3 regions of the Streptomyces sp. NPDC002156 genome follow, and region 2 is predicted to be linked to each of the others. Evidence: riboswitches for the same ligand, from Rfam matches in the RefSeq annotation. Region 2 holds a riboswitch; each other region holds the start of a gene.

Region 1 (4,891 bases), on a different contig from region 2:
GATGTCGCCGAACTCGGCGTAGCACATGTGCGTGTGGATCTGGGTGCCCGGCCGGACACCGCCGGTGCTCAGCCGGAACGCCTCCGTGGCCCAGACCAGGTAGGCGGAATGGTCGGCGGCCCGCAGCGGCAGCGTCTCGCGCAGGGCGGGCTCATCCACCTGGATGACCGAAGTCCCGGCTGCCTCAAGGTCGTTGACCTCGTCACGCAGGGCGAGGGCGACCTGGCGGGCGGTGTCGCCGAGAGGCTGGTCGTCGCGGACGAAGGACCAGGCCAGCATGGTGACCGGCCCGGTGAGCATGCCCTTGACCGGGCGTGAGGTGAGGGACTGGGCGTACGTCGTCCAGCGCACCGTCATCGGTTCGGGGCGGGAGATGTCGCCGGCCAGGATCGGCGGGCGGACATAGCGGGTGCCGTAGGACTGCACCCAGCCGTGCCGCGTCGCGAGGTACCCCGTCAGTTGCTCGGCGAAGTACTGGACCATGTCGTTGCGTTCGGGTTCGCCGTGGACGAGGACGTCGATGCCGGTCTTCTCCTGGAAGGCGATCACCTCGCCGATCTCCGTCCTGATGCGATCCTCGTACGCCGCCTGGTCGATCCGGCCCGTCCTCAAGTCGGCGCGGGCGGTGCGCAGTTCGCCGGTCTGCGGGAAGGAGCCGATGGTGGTGGTCGGCAGCAACGGCAGGCGCAGGTGCGCGCGTTGGGTCCTGGCACGCTCGCCGTAGGGCTGTGAGCGGCGGGCGTGGGCGTCCGTGACGGCGGCCGTACGGGCCCGTACGGCGGGGTCGCGGGTGATCGGCGAGGTGGCCCGGGCGGCCAAGTCAGCGCGGTTGGCGGCCAGTTCGCCGGTGATCGCGTCGGTGCCCTGGGAGAGGCCCTTGGCGAGGGCGACGATCTCGGCGGTCTTCTGCCGCGCGAAGGCCAGCCAGCGCAGGATCTGCGGATCGATGTCCTGCTCCAGGGCCGTGTCGAGCGGCACGTGGAGGAGGGAGCAGGACGCCGACACGTCGACCCGGTCGGCCAGGCCGAGCAGGGTGCCCAGCGTCGACAGCGACTTCTCCAGGTCGTTGACCCAGATGTTGCGGCCGTTGACGACCCCGGCGATCAGACGCTTGCCGGGTAGCCCGCCCACGGCCGCGAGGGTGTCGAGGTTGGCGGCCGCGGCGTCGGTGAAGTCCAGCGCGAGTCCGTCGACGGGCGCCTTGGCCAGGACGGGCAGGGCGTCGCCGAGCCGGTCGAAGTAGGACGCGACCAGCAGCTTCGGCCGGTCGGTGAGCCCACAGAGGTCACGGTAGGCGCGGGCGGCGGCGTTCAGCTCGGCCGGAGTGCGGTCCTGGACCAGAGCCGGCTCATCGAGTTGCACCCACTCGGCGCCCGCCGCCCGCAGATCGGCGAGGACCTCGGCGTACACCGGCAGCAGCCGGTCCAGGAGCGTCAGCGGGTCGAAGCCGGCGGCGACACCGGGCGCGGGCTTGGCCAGCAGCAGATAGGTGACGGGACCCACGAGGACGGGGCGGGCGGCGAGGCCCAGCGCCAGGGCCTCGCCCAGCTCGGTGACCTGCTTGGCCGAGTCGGTCGTGAAGACCGTGCCCGGGCCCAACTCCGGGACGAGATAGTGGTAGTTGGTGTCGAACCACTTGGTCATCTCCAGCGGCGCCACGTCCTGCGTGCCCCGCGCCATCGCGAAGTAGCCGTCCAGCGCGTCGGCCTCGACGGCCGCGCGGTGGCGTTCCGGGATCGCGCCGACCATCACGGTCGTGTCGAGGACGTGGTCGTAGTACGAGAAGTCGCCGGTCGGGACCTCGTCGATGCCGGCGTCGGCGAGCCGGCGCCAGTTGGTGGCGCGCAGCTCGGTCGCGGTGGTGCGGAGGGCGTCGGCGCCGGAACGGCCCTTCCAGTAGCCCTCGATGGCCTTCTTCAGTTCCCGGTTCGGGCCCTGACGGGGGTAGCCGTACACGGTGGACCGTGCTGCCGCGGCTGCGGACTTCGCTGTCACGGAAATCTCCTTCGCGAGATATCTCCCTGGGATCCCGGGACGGGACGAGGGCGCGAAGGGAACGACACACCGGGCGGACGCACGACGGCCGTCCCACCGGATATGTACGCCGACCCGCCCACGAGGTCACCGGGATGTCCGCGCACGAGTGCTTCGTACGCGGGCAACGGGCAGGTCTTCGGACTCGCGAGCACGCCCTCCGACCGGAGGACACCTACTGGCCGTCGCTTCCCAGACCCTGTTCACCGGATCCAGTGCGTATGACGGCGGTCGTTCTCGCTCACCGCTGCGGGGCAGTCCCGGATTCCCACCGGGTTCCCTCTTACGACGCATCCCGCCTGGCGGACGGGGCGAACCAGCTGCACGGACCAGCCTAAGGGGCAGCACCCGGGCGCGGTGGATCACGTCCGGCATATGTGACGTGCACCATACGGCTGCCCCGGAACCCGGCCCACATCCGGTCCGACTACTCAACCGGTACGGCGCGATCCGAGCGACGTCGTACGACGTGACTTGGAGACGCGGTTGATGGACGAGTCCCGGCAATCCTCCTTATCCAGTGCGGGTGCGGTCCTGCGGAGAGCGGCGCCCCCGCCCGCACTCTGCGGCTTCCTCCTGCTGCTGGCCCTGATCTTCACGGTGTCCTACGCCGCCGGGACCGCCTCCGGACCCGTCGCGCCCGGCATGCATGACACCGGCACAGGCACGGGCGGCGGCGGTACCGGCGAGATCGACGACCTGGACGACATGGGCGACATGGACATGAGCGGAGGAGGCAACTGATGGGTGCCGAACCCACGACCGTCCTGGTGACCACCGATCTGACCGTCGGCGGCATGACCTGCGCGGCCTGCGTCACCCGCGTCGAGAAGAAGCTCGGCAGGCTGGACGGCGTCACGGCCACCGTGAATCTCGCCACCGGGCGGGCCCGGGTGAGCCACCCTGCGGACGTCAGCCCCGACGAACTCGTCGCGACCGTGGAGAAGGCCGGCTACACGGCCGCCCTCCCCGAACCGCCCAGGAAACGGCAGGCCACGGACGACGGTGAGCCAGAGGAGACGACGCGCGAACGGGACCGGCTGGCCGTGACGGCCCTGCTCGCGGTGCCCGTGCTGGTCCTGTCGATGGTGCCCGCGCTCCAGTTCAGCAACTGGCAGTGGCTGTGCTTCGTACTGGCCGCGCCCGTCGCCGTGTGGGGCGCCTGGCCCTTCCACGAGCGGGCGGTACGGGGACTGCGGCACTCCGCCGCGACCATGGACACCCTGGTCTCGCTGGGCGTCGTGGCGTCCTTCGCCTGGTCGGCGTACGCGCTCTTCCTCGGTGGTGCCGGCGCCCCCGGCATGCGGATGCCGTTCACGCTCCTGCCGTCCGCCTCCGACGGCGTCGCCCACATCTACCTCGAAGCGGCTGTCGGCGTACCGCTGTTCGTGCTCGCGGGCCGCTTCCTGGAGGCGCGGGCCCGGCACGGGACCGGGGCGGCACTGCGGTCGCTGGCCAGGCTCGCCGCCAAGGAGGTGTCGGTCCGGGAGGACGGCGGCTCCGAACGGCTCGTCCCCATCGAGGAGTTGACGGTCAGTCAGGTCTTCGTCGTGCGGCCGGGGGAGCGGGTCGCCACCGACGGCGAGGTGGCCGAGGGAAGTTCGGCCGTGGACCTGTCCCTGGTCACGGGGGAGAGCGAACCGGTCGAGGTCGGGCCCGGCTCGGCCGTGGTCGGCGGTGCCGTCAACGCGGGCGGGCTGCTGCTCGTACGCGCAACGGCCGTCGGCGCCGACACCCAACTCGCCCGCATCACCCGGCTGGTGACAGAGGCTCAGGCCGGCAAGGCGCGTGCCCAGCGGCTGGCCGACACGGTGGCCGGTGTCTTCGTGCCCGTCGTGCTGGCGCTGGCCGCGACCGTGCTCGGGTTCTGGCTGGGCGCCGGGGCCGATCCGCAGGCGGCGATCACCGCGTGCGTGGCCGTCCTGGTCGTGGCCTGCCCGTGCGCGCTGGGCCTCGCGACCCCGACCGCGCTGATGGCCGCGACCGGCCGGGGCGCTCAGCTGGGTGTCCTCGTCACCGGTCCGCAGGCGCTGGAGGGGCTTCAGCACATCGACGCCGTCGTCCTCGACAAGACCGGCACGCTGACCTCGGGACACATGACCGTCGCCCGGGTCACCGCCGTACCGGACGGGCTCGGACGCGACGAGTTGCTGCGCCTGGCGGGGGCCGTCGAGTCGGGCTCGGAACACCCGCTGGGCCGGGCTGTCACCGCGTACTCCCGGCGGGAGTCGGGTGAGCAATGGCTGCCGGAGGTGAGTGACTTCGGTGCCCTGCCGGGGCGGGGTGTCCGCGGCCGGGTCGAGGACCGGCTGGTCGAAGTCCTCGCGCCGGACGACGAGTTGCCCGCCGCGCTCGCCGATGCTCTGGCCGTGGCCGAAGCCGCCGCCCACACCCCCGTGCTGGTCCGGGTGGACGGTACGTCCGAGGCGCTGATCGAGATCGGTGACGTCGTACGACCCGGCAGCTACCGTGCCGTCGAACGGTTGCGGCGCCTCGGTGTGCACCCCGTGCTCGCCACCGGCGACCGCGAGGCGCCCGCCCGTGCCGTCGCGTCCGCCCTGGGCATCGACGAGGTGCACACCCGCCTCACACCCGAGGGCAAGGCCGAACTCGTCCTGGACCTCCAGGAACAGGGCTACCGGGTCGCGGTCGTCGGGGACGGCGTGAACGACGCCGCCGCGCTGGCCGGCGCCGACCTCGGGATCGCGATGGGCAGCGGTACGGACGTCGCCATCGGGGCCGCCGACGTCACGCTGGTGCGCGGAGACATCGAGGCCCTCGCGGACGCGGTCCGGCTCGCCCGGCGCACGCTGGGCACGATCCGCGTCAACCTGGTGTGGGCCTTCGGCTACAACGT
Region 2 (4,891 bases):
CGGCTCGCTGTAGCCGATCGCGAAGTCGATCTCACCGGCCAGGATCTTCGGCAGGAAGTACGTCTTCTGCTCGTCACTGCCGTACCGCATGATCGTCGGTCCGACGGTGTTGAGCGCCATGAGCGGCAGCGGTACGCCCGCCTGGGCGGCCTCGTCGAAGAAGATGAACTGTTCCATCGGGGTCAGCCCGCGTCCCCCGTACTCCTGCGGCCAGCCGACGCCGAGCCAGCGGTCGGCGCCGAGGCGGCGGATGGTGTCGCGGTAGAAGCGCTTCTGGGCGGCCGGGTCGCCGAACCGCGAGTAGGCGCGGTCCGGCACCAACTCGGCGAAGTAGGCACGGAGTTCGGTGCGCAGTCGCTGCTGCTCGGGCGTGTATTCGAGATGCACGGCGCCTCCTGCTGGCTCCCCTGGGCCGGACCTGTCGGCGCACACGGTAGAACGTGTTCCAGAAATTGGGAATGGCGGTGCGCGTACGGGTGGGTGCACACATGCCTGAGGGGGTCCCGGACGTCCGGGACCCCCTCACGGCTGGAGCCGCGAACTGCTCAGTGCGCCACAGGAGTTGCCTGCGACTCAGCGCCGCTCGCGCCGACGGCCGCCGTCGCCCTCGGCACCAGCAGCCGTTCCGCCAGCAGGCCGAAGACCAGGCCGAACGCGGTCCACATGGTCGTCTGGATGGCGAGGGTCGCCACGCGGTACTGCCACAGCAGGCTCGCGGAGAAGCCTTCCGGGACCTCGTTGGTGAACGACGGGAGGAACGCGTACGCGAGTCCGACGGCCAGGACGAAGAAGGCGCCCGCGGCGAGGGTCGCGTTCCAGTTGCCCAGGCTCGGCGCGAGCCGCTTGCCCAGGATCACCGCGCCGACGGCCAGCAGCACGCTCAGCGCGACCATCAGGAAGAACAGCGCGGTGCGCTGGTTGAGGGTGTTCTCGTCGCCGACGGCGGGCGGGTTGGCGGGGTACTTGAGGAACGGCACGACGTACACGGCGAGCAGCCCGGCCCCCGCGAGGAGCAGCGCGGTCGCGCGCGGCCCGAAGCGGCCGACCCGGCCGAGCGCGAAGCAGTACGCGAGGGCGGCGATCCCGCCGAACGCGACGCCGTAGACGAGGACACCGGTGCCCAGGCCCGCGGTGGACTGCAGGGCGCGGGAGACGAGTTCCTCGCCGCCGTGCTCGTGCGCGGCATGCGCCTCCTCGAAGGCGATGGCGTCGTCGACGAGCGGCTCGGCCAGGAGGTAGGCGACGACCCAGGCGAGCGCGCCCGCGACAAGGCCCGCGAGCATGCCGCGGACCAGGAGGTTTCTGACAGTGGTGGAGTTCATCGGCTCGTACGTTTCCCTGTCGTCGTCAGTGGCAGGGGAAGCCGAGGAGGTGACGGGCGTCGTGCACCCATTCGTGCACGCCCTCGCCGGACACCAGGGAGGTGGCGCCCTGTTCGGCGCCGACGAAGTAGAGCAGTACCAGCATCAGTACGCCGAAGAAGACCGCCCAGGGGGCGATCGCCCCGATCGGCAGCTTCGCGGGTACGGCGGTGGGGGCAGCGGTCGGCTGAACGGCGGACTGTGCCATGACAGGACCTCCTGGGGGAACTCGCGTCCCGTATCGGTGGTGCGGAGGACGACAGCCACGGGTCTGACTTGCCCCCGGACCGCACCGGGCAGGGTGCGTACGGGGCTTACAGTGGCGCGACCGTGCCGGATTCCCACCGGCTTCCGTCGAACTGTCGTCAATATCGACGAGAACGTACCGCGAAGCGGGGATCCGGCCAAGGGCGCATGGGACGGCGTACGGCGCTCCGGTGCGCCGTACGCTGCCTCAAATTCCGTACATGACAACGACATTGGGGCGGGAATGAGCAGCGCGGGAGCGATTGGATGACGAGCCGAGTGATGTTGATCTCACCGGCGATCAGCGCGGCCCTGCGGGAGGCCCGGTTCGACGACGACTGTTCCCTGGACGAGTCGGGCCTGCGGCTCGCCCGGGCGGCGGCGGGGACGCTGCCGCCGGTCTCCCGGGTCTGGGTCTCCCCCACCGCGCGCTGCCGGGAGACGGCTCGGGCACTGGGCCTCGACTCCGTGTCCGTCCCCGGCCCGGCCGGCCTGGACGCGGGACGCTGGCGCGGTGCGACCCTCACCGAGGTGACGGAGAAGGAACCCGAGGCGCTGGCCCAGTGGCTGACGGACCCCCAGTCGGCCCCGCACGGCGGCGAGTCGGTCCACGCGCTGTGCGACCGGGTCGCACGCTGGCTGGACGACACGGCGGCCCAGGTCGCGGGCCGCTCCGTCGCGGTCGTCGAGCCGGAGGTCGTACGGGCGGTGACGGTACGGGTGCTGGGGGCGCCCGGGTCGGCGTTCTGGCGGATCGACGTTCCGCCGTTGACGGCAACGGAGTTGAGTGGTCGGGCGGGGCGCTGGAACGTACGGGTGGGGTGGCGGCTCGGGGCGCCGCACGGGGAGTACGAGGAGTAGCGGGAGTGCCGGACGAGGGCTCTCTCAGGCGCCACCGTCGCGCACGGCCCCCGGCGTCCCCAGCGTCCGGATGAAGTCCGCGCACGCCTGTGCGCACTCGCGGCATGCCTTCGACGCGTCCTCGGCTCCGAGGTGGTCGTCGAGGATCTGGGCGGTCTCCAGGCAGACCGTGCGGCACCAATCCAGTTGGACGCGGAGCGCGGCCTCGTCCTGGGGTGCCTGTTCGGAGAGCAGGCGGCAGGTCGCGTCGCACACTTCAGCGCACAGGATGCCCTTGCGGCGTGCGAGGGCGTCGTCGGCGGATCCGTCCGGGTCGACGTAGCTCGCGCGCAGTGCGGCCGCCCGTGCGCACTCGGTGCATGCCTGGGCGCAGACGAACCGGTCCTCCAGGAACCGGAAGAGTTCCTCTTGCGAAGGCGAAGACGTATGCGTAGTCGTAGGGGTCACTTCGATCGGGTTGCCGCAACCGGCCCCGACAAACCCGGCCATGCCCTTCCGGGTCAGGTGTCGTAGTCGACGGTCAGGGTCTCCGAGACGGGGAACGACTGGCAGGTCAGGACGTAGCCCGCGGCGACCTCGGCGGGTTCCAGGGCATAGTTGCGGCGCATGTCCGCCTCGCCCGAGGTGACCAGGGCCCGGCAGGTGCCGCAGACGCCGCCCTTGCAGGCGAACGGCAGGTCGGGGCGGGTGCGGGCGGCCCCGTCCAGGACGGTCGTCTCCCGGGACAGCGCGGTCGTCGTGGAGCGGCCGTCGAGGGTGATCGTGACCCGGCTCACCGGACCCTCCACCGCAGCGTCCGTGTGCTGGACCTCGTGGAGCGGCTGATCGTCGGCGTAGAAGAGCTCCTGGTGGACGCGGCCCGCGGGCACGCCCAACTCGGCCAGCAGTTGCTGGGCGTCGCGGACCATGCCGTGCGGTCCGCACAGCCACCAGTGGTCGGTGCCGGGCACGTCGACAAGGCCGGAGAGCAGCGCGGTGAGCCGTTCGGCGTCCAGGCGGCCGGAGAACAGCTCGGCCTCGCGCGGTTCGCGCGACAGTACGTGCCCCAGCTGGAAGCGCGTACGGTACAGGTCCTTCAGGTCCGCGAGTTCGTCGGCGAACATCACGGTGTCCGTACGCCGGTTGCCGTACAGGAGGGTGACCTGTGAGCGGTCGTCGGCGGCCAGGATCGACTCGGCGATCGACATCATCGGGGTGATGCCGGAGCCCGCCGCGATCAGGACATGGCGGCCGGGTGCGGTCAGGTCGGGGGTGAAGGCGCCGGTCGGGGTCATCACGTCGAGCACGTCACCGGGGCGCACCTCGTCGACCAGCCAGGACGAGAACAGGCCGCCGGGCACCACCCGTACGCCGATGCGCGGCTGCTCGCCGGCCGGCGAGCAGATCGAGTACGACCGCCGCTCCTCGTGCCCCTCGAACTCCCGGCGCAGGGTGAGCGACTGCCCGGGCGCGAAGGCGTACTCGGCGGCCAGGCCGTCCGGCACCTCGAAGCCGACGGTGACGGCGTCCGCGCACAGCCGTCGTACGTGGGTGACCTTCAGGGCGTGAAAGACCGGGCGGCGACGGGCTGTTGCCGCCGGGACGGTGACCGGGGAGACGGTCGCGGCCATCAGATCTCCTTGACGTACTCGAACGGCTCGCGGCAGGCGCGGCAGCGCCACAGGGCCTTGCAGGACGTGGCGGCGAACCGGGAGGTCTCCTCCGTGTCCGCCGAGCCGCAGCGGGGGCAGGGCACTGTGCGGCGGGTGGGCAGCAGCGAGAGGGCGACCGGGCCGTGGGGTGCGGCGCCGGGCGGGGCGATGCCGTGCTCGGTGAGCTTGCGGCGGCCCGCCGGGGTGATCCAGTCGCTGGTCCAGGGCGGATCGAGGACGGTACGGATCTCCACGCGCGCGTACCCCGCTGCCCGTAGCCGGGCGGCGACGGCGGCGCGCATCTCGGCCATCGCCGGGCAGCCGGAGTAGGTCGGCGTCAGGCTCGCGACGACCGTGCCGTCCTCGGTCAGTTCGACGCCCCGCAGAACGCCCAGGTCGGCCAGGGTGAGCATGGGCAACTCGGGGTCCGGCACCTGGGCGGCGATCCGCCGAGCGCGCCGGGCATCGAGCAGGGTGCTCACCATGTCGCCTCCGGGTGGGCGCGGGCCACGCTCTGCAACTCGGCAAGGAGCGGGGCGAGATGCTCGGTGTGCTCGCCGCCGCGGCCCGATCCGGGCAGCGGCCGGTACACCGGCATGGGCAGTCCGGCGGCGTCGGTGACCTGACGCAGGACGACGACGACCTCGTCCCGTACGTCGTACGCCGTGAACAACTCACCCAGGTACGGGGCGACCTGCTCCTGGGCCCGGCGGATCCGCCGATGCGACTCGTCCGTGCCGTCCCCCAGGCGCACCGCCCACTCGGCGGCGTACTGCCGGTGGTAGGCCAGCT
Region 3 (4,891 bases), on a different contig from region 2:
CCTTGAGGCGCTGCCCCGCCTGGTTCACCTGGGTCTCCGTCAGGAGGGTCGGGGAGAGGCCGGGCAGGGCGGACGCCGTCAGCCAGACTCGGCACATCCACTCCAGCTGGGCGGTGCGGTCGTACGCCTGGTCGAGGGTGGTGCCGTACGTGATCGTGCCGTGGTTCTGGAGGAGGCAGGCGGTGCGGTCGGTCAGGGCCTGGAGCGTGTTCTCGGCCAACTCTTCGGTGCCGTAGGTCGCATACGGGGCGACTCGGACGGGGCCGCCGAGATCGGCCGCCATGTAGTGGATCAGCGGCACCTCTCGGACGAGCGTCGAGACGGCCGTCGCGTGGACGGCGTGGGTGTGGACGACGGCGCGGGCGCCGGTGGCGCGGTAGACGGCGAGATGCATGGGCAGTTCGCTCGTCGGGGTGAGGGTGCCGAGGACCTGGCGACCGGTCAGGTCGACGCCGACGATGTCGGCGGGGGCGAGCCGTTCGTACGGAACGCCGGACGGGGTGACCAGGACGGTGTCACCGACCCGTACGGAGACATTGCCGGAGGTGCCGACGACCAGTCCGTCGGCCACCGTGCGGCGGGCTGTCGCGACGAGCGCGGCCCAGGCGCGCGCCGTCTCGTCGGGCACGGCACGCCCCTCCGCCGTACCCGCCTCCTGTGCACTGCCCCGCACGTCACGCCCGTCCCGTCGCTGATCGGCCATGCCGTGATCCTGCCAGGCACGGTCCCGGGCCGCCGCCGGGCGAGGGCACTCTAGGCCCGAACTCCGTTGATCGTAAGGGCGCATATGCGCACGCATCGGCGCGTGGGCGCGCTTTGGCCGGAGAGCGATGGCGATTTGTCGATCTTCCAGTAGCCTCTGGGAGATTTTTCCGTACGCAGCCATTCCGGGGGGACACATGGCCCGCGATCCCAAGCCGTTCCAGCCTGTCCGTCGCACACCATTACGCCGCCGCTCGCGCGCACTCGCGGCCACCGCGGCGGCGCTCGCCATCGGGGGGACCGTCCTGACGGAGGTTCCGGTCTCGGCGGCCGCGAAGCCCAAGGGGCACGACGTCTCGTCGCACCAGAAGAACGTCAACTGGCAGTCCGCGAAGGCGAAGGGCGCCACCTTCGTGTACGTCAAGGCGACCGAGTCCCACACGTACCGCAATCCGTACTTCAGCCAGCAGTACAACGGCTCACGGACCGCAGGCCTGATCCGCGGCGCCTACCACTTCGCCCTGCCGGACAAGTCGTCCGGCATCACCCAGGCCCGGCACTTCATCCGCAACGGCGGGGCCTGGCGCGCGGACGGCTGGACACTGCCGCCCGCGCTCGACATCGAGTACAACCCGTACGGCAAGAAGAAGTGCTACGGCCTGAGCAAGGCGAAGATGGCGAGCTGGATCACGGCCTTCAGCAACGAGGTCAACCGGCTCACCGGCCGCCGTCCGGTGATCTACACGACCGCCCACTGGTGGAACAACTGCACGAACAGCAGCCCTGTCTTCACCTCGAAGCACGCCCTGTGGCTGGCCCGCTACAACGCGGCCGACGCCGGGGCGCTGCCGTCCGGCGGCTGGAAGCTCTGGACGTTCTGGCAGTACGACAACAGCGGCACACTGCCGGGTGACCAGAATCTCTTCAACGGGACGCCGGCTCAGCTCAAGCGGTTCGCGAAGGGGGCGTGAGAAGACACCACGCCTCAAGCCACTCCCCATACCCCTTCAGTTCATCTTCCGTTTACCCAGGTTGCTTACGGTCCACCAGCCACTGTCGTCCCAAAGAAATCTGGGTAAATGGAAAGCTTCTCGCTGATCCTCGCGATCGTGGTCGTCACCGCGCTCGCGTTCGATTTCACGAACGGTTTCCACGACACCGCCAACGCGATGGCCACCACCATCTCGACCGGCGCGCTCAGACCCAAGGTCGCGGTGGCCATGTCGGCCGTCCTCAACCTCGTGGGCGCCTTCCTCTCGGTGGAGGTCGCCAACACGATTTCCAAGGGCCTGGTCGACGAGAGCGGTATCCGTCCCGAGGTGATCTTCGCCGCGCTGGTCGGCGCGATCCTCTGGAACCTGCTGACCTGGCTGGTGGGCCTGCCCTCCAGTTCCTCGCACGCCCTGATGGGCGGCCTGATCGGCGCGACCATCGCCTCGGCGGGCGCGGGCGCGGTCCACGGCGACGTCCTGGTGACGAAGGTGCTGATCCCGGCGATCGCCGCCCCCATCGTGGCGGGCATCGCGGCCATGCTGGCAACCAGGCTGTCGTACCGGCTCAGCGCGAGCCACGCCGAGGGCAAGGCGGCGGAGAAGGGCTTCCGGGTCGGCCAGATCGCCTCCGCGGGCCTGGTGTCGCTGGCCCACGGCACGAACGACGCGCAGAAGACGATGGGCATCATCACCCTCGCCCTGGTCGCCGGCGGCGCCGTCGCCCCCGACTCCGACCCGCCGGTGTGGGTCATCCTCTCCGCGGGCCTGGCCATCGCGCTCGGCACGTACCTCGGCGGCTGGCGCATCATCCGCACGATGGGCAAGGGCCTGACCGACCTCCAGCCCCAGCAGGGCTTCGCCGCCCAGACCAGCGCGGCGACGGTCATCCTGGCCTCCTCCCACCTCGGCTTCTCCCTCTCCACCACCCACTCGGTGTCGGGCTCGGTGATGGGCGCGGGCCTCGGCCGCAAGGGCGGCGTGGTCCGCTGGTCGACGGCGACCCGCATGTTCGTGGCATGGGGACTGACGCTGCCCGCAGCGGCACTGGTCGGTGCGGTGGCGGAGTGGGTGACCGGGTTCGGGGACTGGGGTACGGCGCTGGTGGCCGTCTTCCTGATCGCTTCGAGCGCGGCGATCTGGGTCGTGTCGCGCCGCGAGGTGATCGACCACACGAACGTCAACGATGCCGAGAGCGAGGAGCCCGCGGGCGTCGTGACCACAGCGATCGCCGCCGTGACCCCTCCCCCGGCGGGCACCATGACCGACGACCTCACGGCCACCATCCCCAGCCCGGCCGAGGCCACGGCGAAGCCGTCGGCAACGGCCCTCTGAGCCCAGCCCCGGTCCGAGCAAGAAGGAAGCAGAAGGAAGCAACATGAAGATCGACTGGGCCGCCCTCGGTTCCGTCTTCGGCGTCAGCCTCGTCATCACCGTGGCCATGGTGGGTGTGTTCACCCTGGGCATCGTCGGGCTCTCGATGCGCGAACGGGCGGCGACACAGGGGGAGTCGGCCGGGCTCGCCGTTACGGGGGCCTACGCATGTTTTGCCGCCTGCGCGTCAGTTGTGGCATACGGGATCTATCTGATCGTGGCCTGAGGGCCGAAAAGCGTGTTCCCGCGCCGCCGTTCCGTTGGCGGTGTGGGGCTCAGCACAGTCCTCCTTTCCAGGTCAACGGCAAGTTGACGGGTGTTCCGGGCCCGTGGTGGACTGCCGGAGCCATGTACGGCGGCAGAAGAGGAAGCCGGTGTGAATCCGGCGCGGTCCCGCCACTGTCACCGGGGTAGGTAACCCCGGGAGCCAGGAACTCTCGCCGTCGGTCTCGTCGAACCAGGGCGTGGACACCCTGAGTGAGGACATATCGCCATGCTCGCCTGCCGTTCGAGGTACAGCACGAGGTCGCTTCCCGACCCCACGGCCGGCTGAGCCGATGCGTGCCGATCGCGTCTTCGCGTACGGCGCCGCCCTCGGACTCCTCGGTGATCTGGTTCTCGGTGATCCGCGCCGAGGGCATCCGGTCGCCGCGTTCGGGCGGGCCGCCGGTGCCGTCGAGCGGGTGTTGTGGCGGGACCATCGGGGGTGGGGGGCGCTGCACACCGCTGTGTGTGTGGGCGGTGCCGTCTCGCTTGCCGCGGTGGCCCGTTCCGTCGTACGTCCGTCCCGTACCGCTTCCGTCGCACTCACCGCCGCCGCCACCTGGGCCGTGGTCGGGGGGACTTCACTCGGCCGGGAGGCTCGGGCCGTCGGGCGGTCACTCGAGGCCGGGGATGTCGACGGGGCCCGGGAGCGGCTGCCCCATCTCTGCGGGCGTGATCCGCAGGCCCTCGACTCCGACGGGATCGCCCGGGCCGTCGTCGAGTCCGTTGCCGAGAACACCTCCGACGCCGTTGTGGGGGCCCTCGTGTGGGGGGCTGTGGGTGGTGTTCCGGGGCTGGTCGGGTTCCGGGCCGTCAACACCCTTGACGCCATGGTGGGGCACAAGTCCGTTCGGTATCGGCGGTACGGGTGGGCCTCCGCCCGGCTCGACGATCTCGCCGGGTGGCCGGGGGCTCGGCTGACCGCCGTACTCGCCGCTGTCGCCGGTGGTGATCCGCGCGGGGCCGTCCGGGCCTGGCGTGCCGATGCCCGCCGCCATCCCAGCCCCAACGCCGGGCCCGTCGAGGCCTCCTTCGCGGGGGCGTTGGGGGTTCGGCTCGGCGGGACGCTGTCCTACGCGGGGCGGGTCGAGCATCGGCCCGTGCTCAACGGGGAGTACGGGCGTGCCGTCGGTGTCCAGGACGTCGAACGGGCCGTACGGCTGTCCCGGCGGGTCACCTGGCTTGCCCTTGGGGTCAGTGTCGCCGTCGCACGGCTCGTAGCGAAGGGGCGTACGTCATGAGTGGCGGAACCGTCGGTGGTGGGCTGCTTGTCGCCGGGACCACCTCCGATGCCGGGAAGAGTGTCGTCACCGCCGGGATCTGTCGGTGGCTCGTGCGGCAGGGGGTGAAAGTCGCGCCCTTCAAGGCTCAGAACATGTCCCTCAACTCCTTTGTCACGCGTGAAGGTGCCGAGATCGGGCGGGCTCAGGCCATGCAGGCGCAGGCCTGCCGCATCGAGCCCACCGCGCTCATGAATCCCGTGCTGCTGAAGCCCGGGAGCGACCAGAGCAGTCAGGTCGTGCTCATGGGGAAGCCCGTGGGTGAGATGAGTGCGCGTGGCT

The links. Region 2 has a riboswitch for cobalamin ahead of ACWCRB_RS19700 (CbtB domain-containing protein). Riboswitches for the same ligand answer to the same signal wherever they lie in the genome.
Region 1: another riboswitch for cobalamin. It lies ahead of metE (5-methyltetrahydropteroyltriglutamate--homocysteine S-methyltransferase); the one in region 2 lies ahead of ACWCRB_RS19700 (CbtB domain-containing protein).
Region 3: another riboswitch for cobalamin. It lies ahead of ACWCRB_RS45290 (cobalamin biosynthesis protein); the one in region 2 lies ahead of ACWCRB_RS19700 (CbtB domain-containing protein).

What each region holds. Positions count from the first base shown of each region.
Region 1 covers NZ_JBSFDA010000004.1:26,838-31,728, forward strand. Annotated here, with positions in the region: gene metE (5-methyltetrahydropteroyltriglutamate--homocysteine S-methyltransferase) at 1-1,995, opposite strand, end outside; cobalamin riboswitch at 2,148-2,370, opposite strand; gene ACWCRB_RS03215 (hypothetical protein) at 2,524-2,778, shown strand; gene ACWCRB_RS03220 (heavy metal translocating P-type ATPase) at 2,778-4,891, shown strand, end outside.
Region 2 covers NZ_JBSFDA010000044.1:13,469-18,359, forward strand. Annotated here, with positions in the region: gene ACWCRB_RS19690 (acyl-CoA dehydrogenase family protein) at 1-387, opposite strand, end outside; gene ACWCRB_RS19695 (CbtA family protein) at 546-1,322, opposite strand; gene ACWCRB_RS19700 (CbtB domain-containing protein) at 1,348-1,569, opposite strand; cobalamin riboswitch at 1,607-1,739, opposite strand; gene ACWCRB_RS19705 (histidine phosphatase family protein) at 1,875-2,468, shown strand; gene ACWCRB_RS19710 (ferredoxin) at 2,493-2,915, opposite strand; gene paaE (1,2-phenylacetyl-CoA epoxidase subunit PaaE) at 2,969-4,078, opposite strand; gene paaD (1,2-phenylacetyl-CoA epoxidase subunit PaaD) at 4,078-4,584, opposite strand; gene paaC (1,2-phenylacetyl-CoA epoxidase subunit PaaC) at 4,578-4,891, opposite strand, start outside.
Region 3 covers NZ_JBSFDA010000229.1:8,336-13,226, reverse strand. Annotated here, with positions in the region: gene ACWCRB_RS45310 (class II aldolase/adducin family protein) at 1-703, opposite strand, end outside; gene ACWCRB_RS45305 (lysozyme) at 900-1,673, shown strand; gene ACWCRB_RS45300 (anion permease) at 1,782-3,026, shown strand; gene ACWCRB_RS45295 (hypothetical protein) at 3,070-3,291, shown strand; cobalamin riboswitch at 3,382-3,521, shown strand; gene ACWCRB_RS45290 (cobalamin biosynthesis protein) at 3,623-4,570, shown strand; gene ACWCRB_RS45285 (cobyric acid synthase) at 4,567-4,891, shown strand, end outside.